Regions from separate parts of the Paenibacillus sp. USHLN196 genome, predicted to be linked through region 1. Evidence: predicted binding sites of a transcription regulator. Region 1 holds the regulator's gene; each other region holds the start of a gene.
The links. The regulator Rex, encoded in region 1, represses fermentation and respiration genes when NADH is low (regulators of the CRP and FNR family bind a similar motif). The targets are predictions, from matches to a motif close to TTGTGAAATATTTCACAA.
Positions count from the first base shown of each region.

Region 2: the regulator Rex is predicted to act here: its motif matches at 1,814-1,831, upstream of WFI24_RS16885 (formate/nitrite transporter family protein).
Region 3: the regulator Rex is predicted to act here: its motif matches at 1,405-1,422, upstream of WFI24_RS17525 (cytochrome ubiquinol oxidase subunit I).

Region 1 covers NZ_JBBCYH010000010.1:66,999-70,286, reverse strand. The annotation lists gene WFI24_RS22585 (amidohydrolase) at 1-1,157, opposite strand, end outside; gene WFI24_RS22580 (redox-sensing transcriptional repressor Rex) at 1,144-1,797, opposite strand; gene dinG (ATP-dependent DNA helicase DinG) at 2,014-3,288, opposite strand, start outside.
Region 2 covers NZ_JBBCYH010000006.1:262,209-265,496, forward strand. The annotation lists gene WFI24_RS16875 (molybdopterin-containing oxidoreductase family protein) at 1-423, opposite strand, end outside; gene WFI24_RS16880 (hypothetical protein) at 632-832, opposite strand; gene WFI24_RS16885 (formate/nitrite transporter family protein) at 848-1,699, opposite strand; gene WFI24_RS16890 (FAD-dependent oxidoreductase) at 1,979-3,288, opposite strand, start outside.
Region 3 covers NZ_JBBCYH010000006.1:415,314-418,601, forward strand. The annotation lists gene WFI24_RS17525 (cytochrome ubiquinol oxidase subunit I) at 1-1,283, opposite strand, end outside; gene WFI24_RS17530 (tetratricopeptide repeat protein) at 1,667-2,959, shown strand; gene WFI24_RS17535 (glycosyltransferase) at 2,956-3,288, shown strand, end outside.

The sequences.
Region 1 (3,288 bases):
TGTGAGATCAGGTCTGTATGTGGATAGAAATGTGCCTGTTCAATGTCCAAGGCGATAAAATCAGCCTTCATGCCGACCTGGAGTGCTCCGGTATTGTTCAAGAAGATGGATTTGGCACCGTATGATGTTCCGAGTAGTAACGCTTCGCCTGCTGGCACTGCCGTCGGGTCACCAGACACGCCTTTGTGGATCAATGCAGCCAGTCTCATTTCCTCGAACATATCCAGGTTGTTGTTGCTTGCCGGTCCGTCTGTTCCAAGTGACACGGTAACTCCCGCTTTCAGCAAAGCAGGTACCCGCGCAACACCGGAGGCAAGTTTCAGGTTACTACCCGGGTTATGGGATACAGCCACATCATGACGCGCCAGAATCTCAATCTCTTCATCATTCAGATGCACCGCATGTGCAACCAGGGATGGACGGGAGAAAAAGCCCAGTTTCTCCAAATGTTCCACAGGACGCAGGCCATAATCAGCCACATTCTGCTCCACTTCACGAAGCGTTTCCGACATATGGGTATGGAGCGGAAGGTTTAGGTCGTTTGCGACCTGTACAAGCTTCTCTATGTAGTCAGGAGGGCATGTATATGGTGCGTGTGGCGAGATTACGGTTGTAATACGACCATCTGCTTGTCCATTCCACTCACGCGCAAAAGCAGCCGACTCCTCCAGCTTCCGCAATTGCTCTTCTTCCGAGCACAGCCCAATGACACCACGTGCCAATGCTGCTCTAACGCCGGACTGTTCCACGACTTTGGCAACCTGATCCATGTGGTCATACATGTCCAGGAAGGCTGTAGTTCCGCCTTTCAACATTTCAAGCACCGATAGCGAAGTTCCCCAATATACGTCTTGTGAAGTCATTTTCGCTTCCATCGGCCACATTTTTTCCTGCAACCATACTTGCAGCGCAAGATCGTCTCCATGTCCTCTGAGCAGCGACATTGCTGCATGACCATGCGTATTGATCAGACCCGGCAGGAAGAACAATCCTTTTCCATCCACTTTGGTACAATTTTCGTCTCCATCCGGCAATGTCTCACCAATATGCACAATCTTGTCATTCTCGACAACCATGTATCCTTGAACCACATTCCATGTTGCGCCTTCATTAACGGCAAATTTACCGTTGTGGATTACCCATCTATTTGTTGTCATCTTCCTCTTCGTCCTTTCCAGTCTCCAAGTAATAGGCCAAACTAAGTAGATCCGTCGTAAAGTCAGCATGGTGAATGCGGATATGCGGCGGTGTTTTTAGAATTGTTGGTGCAAAATTAAGGATCGCTTCAATTCCCGATTCAATAAGCTGATCGGCTACATTCTGGGCTTCCGTATCTGGAACCGTAATAATTCCAATGCGGATGTTGTCTGTTTTAACTGCTTCCGTCAATTCGTTCATAGGCTTCACCGTCAAACTGTTGATTTGACTGCCAATTTTCGGTCCGTATGCATCGAATACAGCAACAATCTTCATATTGTCTTTCAGATATGCGTTGTAGTTGGACAAGGCCTGTCCGAGATTACCCGCGCCTACCAGAGCTACATTAATTTGCTGATCAATCTTGAGGATGTGACGAATCTTTTCGATCAAATAGGATACATCGTACCCGATCCCTTTACGACCAAAATCACCGAAGTAAGCCAAGTCTTTACGAATTTGGGCCGGATTCAGATCCAACCTTTGTCCAAGCTCTTGAGAAGAAACAGTGGCCACCTCACGCTGATGCAACTCGCTCAAATAACGCAAGTACACAGGCAAACGTCGTACCACCGCTTCCGAAATTTTATCTGATTTCATTCTTGCTCCCCCTTACCAAGGCCACGATAAAATAATAGATGAAAGATGAGCATCCTGTATAAATTTAAAGATAAACGTGACATTTTATACAGAATGCTCCTTGTAATTTAGGTTATAAGTTCTACGTGCAACTGCTTTAATCGGATACGGAAATATCTAATAAAGTTTAACGCCAAACGATAGTGTCATGCAATGATATAACGAACATAACAACCATTATTCTTGTTCTGTAGCAGGTTTTTCCAACCACTCGGTAATTCGTGGCACCATCTGCTCTGTAAGCATATGCTCCATTTTGGGACCAGGTAATGAATATAAAAAGAATTTACCATAATACGCTTCGATCACCCGTGTATCATAGACAATCACAATACCTCTGTCCTTCGCTGTACGCACCAATCGGCCAAATCCTTGCTTGAAACGAATGACCGCTTGTGGCACAGACAGTTTCATGAACGGATTTTTCTTCTGCTCCTGAAGCAACTCACTCTTGGCTTCCACCAACGGATGATTCGGTGGCTGGAAAGGCAGTCGCACAATAGCGAGACAGGTTAGCGCCTCTCCCGGGATATCTACACCCTCCCAGAAGCTGCTTGTGCCCAGAAGTACCGTTGCTTTGGCATCTTGGAACCTGCGTGTCAACTTGGAGCGACTTCCACTGTCAACGCCTTGCCCCAGCAACGAGATATCGTTACCAGACAAAGCCTCCTTCAGCGGATCATAGACCTGTCGCAGCATCTTGTATGAAGTAAACAGAACCATCATGCGTCCACGAGTGGCGATTGCGGTCTCTGCGAGTGATTGCACCAGCATATTGACAAAGTGTGCATCCCCCACACTGCCCTTCACACTTGGGAAATCACGTGGAATCACCAGAAGTGCCTGATCGCGATAGTTGAAAGGTGAAGGCAGCATCGACGTTAACAGTCGATTATTCTCGGAGGCTTCCTGCAAGCCCAGCTGTTCAATCATGAACTGGAATGACTTATCTACCGAAAGCGTGGCCGATGTAAGCACAACACTTTTCTTTTTATCAAAAAACAAATCCTTAAGCTGTGCACTGACATCTACAGGTACGGCATACAGCTGGAGAGATTTACTGCGGAACTGGCCGCTGGCTTCCATCCAGTACACCGTTTTGGCATCATCCATACGCATGAAGAAACGTAGATTCTCCTTCAATGTGGTCAGATCTTTCAGTAGACCTGTGATGTCCGTGATCAGGCTGTCGGATTGATAATCATCCTGATCTTCTTTCACTTCAAGCAGCAATTTGTCCCCTTTGCGAACCAAATCGCCTAATGTCACATAGATCTGGTTCTCCAGATCCTGCAGCTCTTGCCATTTGGCCGGTTTCTGAGATGCCTTCAAACGCAGGGAAAATTGCCCTGTTTCTCCCGGTGAAGCATCACTTCGTTCAGGTAAAAGGCCGAACAAGGCATCACTCATTCGATCCCATAGCTCTTTAACTTCAAGAGCGAGCGGGAACAT
Region 2 (3,288 bases), on a different contig from region 1:
GGTCTGCTCCAGCACACTCGCACCTAGCGCATTGAAGAAACGTCGGTCCATGCCGTCTACGCCAAGAATGCCCATGTTGCCGTAAAAGCTGTAGGGCAGGATGCTCTCCGGGCCGTAGGTCTCGGACAATGCAGTGAATTTGGTCGTAATCTCTCGAATCGCTTCATCCCAACTCATTCGTTCGAACTTGCCTTCGCCTTTGGCTCCTACACGTTTCATCGGATATTGTAGACGCTCGGGGTGATACACCCGCTCGGTCATATTTCTGACTTTATTACAGATGGCACCCTTCGTTATCGGATGGTCCGGATTGCCAGCTACCTTCACAATTTTACCGTTCTCTTTATGTAATAACAGACCACAAGTGTCCGGACAATCGAGCGGGCATACCGCTGCAAATACCCCATTCTCCTGATCGATCATCGTATGGCTCCCCCTCTTTAAAAGCTATCCCTATATCATATCTTCTTCGAGGTTATCACGTAAAGAGAACAGTATATTTTCGCCTAATATTCGCCGCTATAGCAGCTTCAAATTATTTTCAAAAAAATGTTTTGTCGTTTGATTCAACTTCAGAATTCAGGGGTAAATTAAAAATAAGGCATTAGGCTAGTGTTTCCCCACTTCCTCCTCATGCCATATCATGGACCACTCCCGAAATTCGCCATGAACAGGTTTCGTTCCCCCGAACCTTGTCATGGCGAATTTGCTTTGCGTTGAATTCCAACAAGGACCCCATACAAAAAACGATCCCGACCTTCTCCGTCACAGCATATTCGCCATGAAACGAGAAGATCAGAATCGTCTTCACTTCTGTAATACGTGCACACATGCTACGCAATGCCCTCTATGCTTGTTTGCTCCACATCGCTCTAGCCTCCGTCTCCATAGGTTCGATTGATGTTGCTATCTCTGGCTTCACTTTTGGCTCCAACTCACGTAGGTACACCATCCAATAAGCTGCGGCTACAAACAGAGCCCCACCAGTCAGATTCCCGAGCCATACCGGAATGAAATTCATTACATATTGTCCCCATGAATAATAGCCTTCGAAGATCGCTGCCGGAATGAGGAACATATTGGCCACAACGTGCTGGAATCCAATCGCCACAAATGCCATCGTTGGAAACCAAATGCCTAGTACTTTGCCACTCATCGTATCGGATGCATAGGATAACCACACGGCCAGCGCAACCAGCCAGTTACAGCCGATGCCGGAGATAAAAGCCTGCAGGAATCCATCATGCAGCTTATGTCCAGCCATATCCACCACTTTCGCCAGATATACACCCTCTCCAGTCAGACCAAGCACATGTCCAAACGCATACGCGACAAACAAAGCTCCAACAAAGTTACCAATCGTCACTAACGTCAGATTTTTCAACATGCTGCCCCCGGATAATTTTCGTGCAATTGTCGCGAGTGGAACAGCCATCATATTTCCCGTCAGCAACTCGCCACCACCAATGAGCACCATAATCAATCCAACTGGGAATACCGCCGCACCGATCAAATTAACCAAGCTTCCCCACTCTGCTGGCCCAGAAGCAATTACTCGAATATCCAGTAGAAAACCCAGCGCGATAAAAGCCCCTGCCAGAAAACTGAGCACCAGTACAGAAGATACCGGATATTGAGCCTTCTTCATTCCTGTTTGCGCCGTATATTGTGCAACCTCAAGAGGTGTTTTTGCTGCCATATCATTCATCCTCTCCTTCATTGTTCATTCATCATTGAAACAAAACCATTTGGAAATTCCTTAGTTACGCGTCGAACGCCATATCCTAATTGTATCTTGGTCCTATGTAAAACTTTGTGCAAATTATCACAATGTTGATTATAAAAGTCTTTATTCATGATTGTCATTCAATGACTCTGACAGCAAGATATATAGCGCATGCTAGGATGTAACTTTATACAAAAATCAAAAAAAGACTGACGATATGCTCGCCAGTCTTTGTGTATTTTTATGGCTTCCTTACACCATTGCTGGTGCTTTTACTTCTATTGGAGGCAGTGCTTGCAGACCCGCCGTGTTCAGGAAGTTCCACGGTTTGTTGTAATGTGGCTGGAAGAAGAAGTCGATGAAGGCCAGCTCATCTACGGTCATGTTGTTTTGGATGCAGACCGAGATCGTATTAATCGATTGAGTCAGATCAACCTGTGACATCACCTGTGCTCCGACAATTCGACGAGTAGCCTGCTCATATACCACTTTGAGTAACAGTTTCTCAGCCGTAGGCATGAACTCCGGACGGTAGCTGTCTTCCAGTACCACAGATTCCACGATCAGACCTTCGTCAGCAGCAGACGTTTCCGTCATCCCGGTACCCGCGATATTTTGCTCGTAAATTTTGATACCCGATGTTCCTTGTGTACCCATATACGGTGTCGTAGGGCGAACCAGGTTGCGGGCTACCAGTGTACCCATCCGCACAGCGTTAGTCGCCAGTGGAATGTAAGATGCTTTGCCTGTCGGGTTGTAATGGATAGCACAGCTGTCACCCGCAGCGAAGACGTCTTTTTGACTGGTTTGCATATATTTATCCACGATGATCGCACCGTTTGGCAGCATATCCACTTGGCCTTTGAGCAGCTCTGTATTTGGACGGAAGCCGATGCACAGAATAACCAGATCGGTTTCAAACTCACCTTTGGACGTGATCACCTTGGTCACTTTGCCATTTTCTCCAGTAAACTTCTGTACCGTTTGACCAAGAGCCAGCTTGATGCCGCGTCCAGTCAACGTATCTTCGATCGCATCTGTGAATTCAGGGTCCAGGTATTTGTTCAAAATCCGGTCCACACTGTCGATCAGGGTAACTTCCTTGCCGTTCATCTGGAAAGCTTCAACCAGCTCTACGCCGATATATCCTGCACCTACAACGGTAACGCGTTTGGCATCTTTGGCTTTTTCAATAATCGTATTGGAGTGATTGTAGTTTTTGCAAAGTAAAATGTTATCCATGTCGATGCCTTCAAGCTTCGGAACGACAGGCCAAGAACCCGTTGTCACGATCAGTTTGTCAAACGTATCTTCAAATTCTTCCCCAGTTTTCAGGTTTTTAGCCTGAAGAGTATGGCCCTCGGCATCGACTGCCGTCACTTCATGAAGCATCTTGGTTACAACACCAAGCTCTGCTAACTGATTAGGCGAAGAATAGAACAAGCCGTCAGGGTCTTTCACGACCCCACCTACGTAGAGCGCAATGCCACAAGATAGGAAGGAGATATTGTCATTGCGCTCATACACCGTGATGGTAGCATCCGGGTACAATTTGGCGGTAT
Region 3 (3,288 bases), on a different contig from region 1:
AGAACCGTATACGCAGCGGTAAAAGCGATGGTCGAGAACAGGATCATTCCTGCGGATACATTCGGTGAGACCCCGGCTTCGGTTGTCATATAACCAAATACTGTCCATGGCTGCCTTCCAACCTCGGTCATAATCCAACCTGATGTATTGGCGATAAACGGCAAGGAGATGGCAAATACCATCAGACGCATAAACCACTTTCCAGCGACCTCGAGCTTCTGGCGCATGGCCAGGAACGTACCGTATAGCGCCAACGCAATCATCAAACCACCCGCAGCGATCATGATGCGGAAACTCCAGAACGTTGTCCGTACCGGCGGAATGTAGTCCCCCGGTCCATACGTCTGTTCATACTCAGCTTGAAGCTCCTTCATGCCTTTGACACTGCCGGAGAACTTGCTATAAGACAGATAACTGAGTAACCCTGGGATTTTGATCTCACCCGTGTTCTCCTGTTTGTCCGGATCGATAAAGGCGACCACCGTCCATGGCGCCGGATCTTCTGTCGTCGTCCATGTGCCTTCACTGGCTGCCATCTTCATCGGCTGTGTCTCCACCAGATATTGCGCCTGGAAGTGTCCGGAGAAAGCCACACCGAATGAGGAAACAAGCGCGATAATGATCGCAATATTGAACGATTTGCGGAAGATCTCTACATCCTGCTTTTTCATCAATTTGTAAGCACTGATCCCGGTTACCACGAAGGCTCCTGTCATCAATGCCCCAAAGATTGTATGCGGGAACTCGACGAGAAGTTGACCATTCGTAATTAGTGCAAAGAAATCATTCATCTCGGCTCGGCCGTTGTTGATCTCAAACCCGACGGGATGCTGCATAAATGAATTGGCTGCCAGAATCCACAGCGCGGACAGGAATGTGCCGACGAACACCAGCCAGATACAGGCCAGATGCACTTTTTTGGACAAACGATCCCACCCGAATATCCACAATCCAATAAATGTAGACTCCATAAAAAACGCCAGTAGGGCTTCTATAGCCAGTGGCGCACCGAACACATCCCCGACAAATCGGGAGTACTCTGACCAGTTCATGCCGAACTGGAACTCTTGCAGAATACCTGTGACTACCCCGACGGCAAAGTTAATTAGGAACAGCTTGCCCCAGAACTTGGCCATCGTTTTGTAGATCTCCTTACCCTTAACAACGTACAACGTCTCCATAATCGCAACCAACAGTACAAGACCGATGGATAGCGGCACAAAAAAGAAATGGAAAATCGTTGTAAGTGCATATTGGATACGCGATAACATAATCGGATCCATACCGTTACCCCTTCTTTCTGTTCACTTCGCAGTATGCGTATCTGGCATTGAAGCTGCACCTTCGCTGTCTGTCCACCAAATACGTTGATGAACGTATTGTGCCAGATTACCTATTTTATACATGTGAGAATTATCACAATCTACGTGTTTAGAGTGAAAAAAAGTGACCTCGGTCACACAAAAGATAAAATTCAGCCTATTATCACAGCTTGCCCACTTCATCTATTCATGGAAGATACTCATGTTTGGGATGGAATGCCCATATGTTAGTCTCAGGCATATCATGCGAAGTACCGTGAGGGCTTTACATATAAAGTGAAAGCATGAAGCACATGCAAAGAGAATGAACCACCATAATACAGTCAAGGTGAGGTGAAGCATTCATGGAAAAACCTGCGCCATTACCAAGTGTAGATCCCGAATCCAGCCCGATTGAGGACAATACAGCCCAGTCGCCTGTCCGGTATATTCTCTTCCCTCGCAAAGGGGGCTGGTCCTCCTTTCCTTATCCCGATATCGCTGCTCTGCTGTCGATCGAGGGAGATGTCTATTATGTCAGCAGCCTGACGCAGACAGAGGATGTACCTGCGGCCATCACCGTCATCTCCCTCCCTGAAGCTGAACAACTACTGCTGGAACCTCGCACCGTAGCAGTGGTCACCCATCCCTACTGGCTAATGGCTACAGCTTCACTGGAGCCTGAGCTATGTATCGCCCTGCTCCCTGAGCCTGCTGGAAACGAAGCAGAATCTCCACTATGGGAGAGCAGTATTTCCAAACTGGTCGGTATCGCCGATCTGGTAGGTACCTCCTCCGAAACACGGTATTTGAAGCTGTTATTCCAAGGCGTACGCGCCATCTGGCTGGGCGGAGAAGACCCTACACCCGCGGGTACGATGCAAAAGGATGATCTCGAAATACCTCTCCGGGACTACGAACTGTTCTTCCTGCATGCGCTGCGGCAGATCCTGTCAGGAACGCTGGATAGCGTCACCCTGCTTCAATGCAGTGTACGTGCCGACTTCTACCGCCAGTTAAGAGCCAAAGCAGGGGCACATGAGACGATATCCTTTTTGTTGGCAGCCTATGAGTATCTGCTTGAGGATCCACGAGCCACCACATCACTTCAGGAGGCCTTCACCCACGCGGTTATGAACGGTCGCAGTGATTGTGTAGTCTCCCATTATCGATTCCTGTCTGCCATTCATGCCCGGGCCGGGCAGTTGGAAGACGCTCTGCTAGTGTATGGAATCAGTGCAGGCGACGAACAGGAACGGCATCATTATGAACAGCTATGTCGCTGGTTTGAGGCGGGAGAAGATCAACTTGTGCGAGCGGAATTGCTACGTATTAACGATGATTACGGATACGCTCTTCGTATCCTGGACGAACTTGGCGGAGAAACCGCGAGACATTGGAAATTCCGCATCTACCGGGAGACTGGGCGTGTGGAAGAGGCACTGGCTCTCGTGCACGCAGTCGATATTCAGGATGATGCCAGTCGCCGGGATTATCAGCAATTATCGGGAAGTGCGCTGGCACTGCGAGGGGAACGACACGGGGCCGTCCGACATTTCCTCGAGACAGCACTGGAGGATGAAGATGCGCTGGCCCGGATTGTCGAGTTGGAGCTGTTGGATCATGCTGTGCAGCAATTGCTTGGGGAGGTGCCATGATGCTGGACCCGAAGAAGCGTAGACAACAGGTGAATGGGCCGATGGTGCACAGGGATATCCGAACCGAAACCACTTTCACGCCAACGGAAACAGTGGATAGGTCACATATAAACGTATTGGAAAATGGCGATCACACGCCAGATCACGCACAACAATCACATGGCTCCCGAAGCCAAGTGCATCTCTGGACTGACGCACAAGGTCAGTTGGATCAGGATACTGCTGCAATAGACGAGGAAACGAGCGTATTCAAAGAGCCTTTCTCCATTCGTCGGGTTCGCAAAAGCAAAGGCAACAAGCTCACCGCCATGCTCCAGGTTCGCAATGAA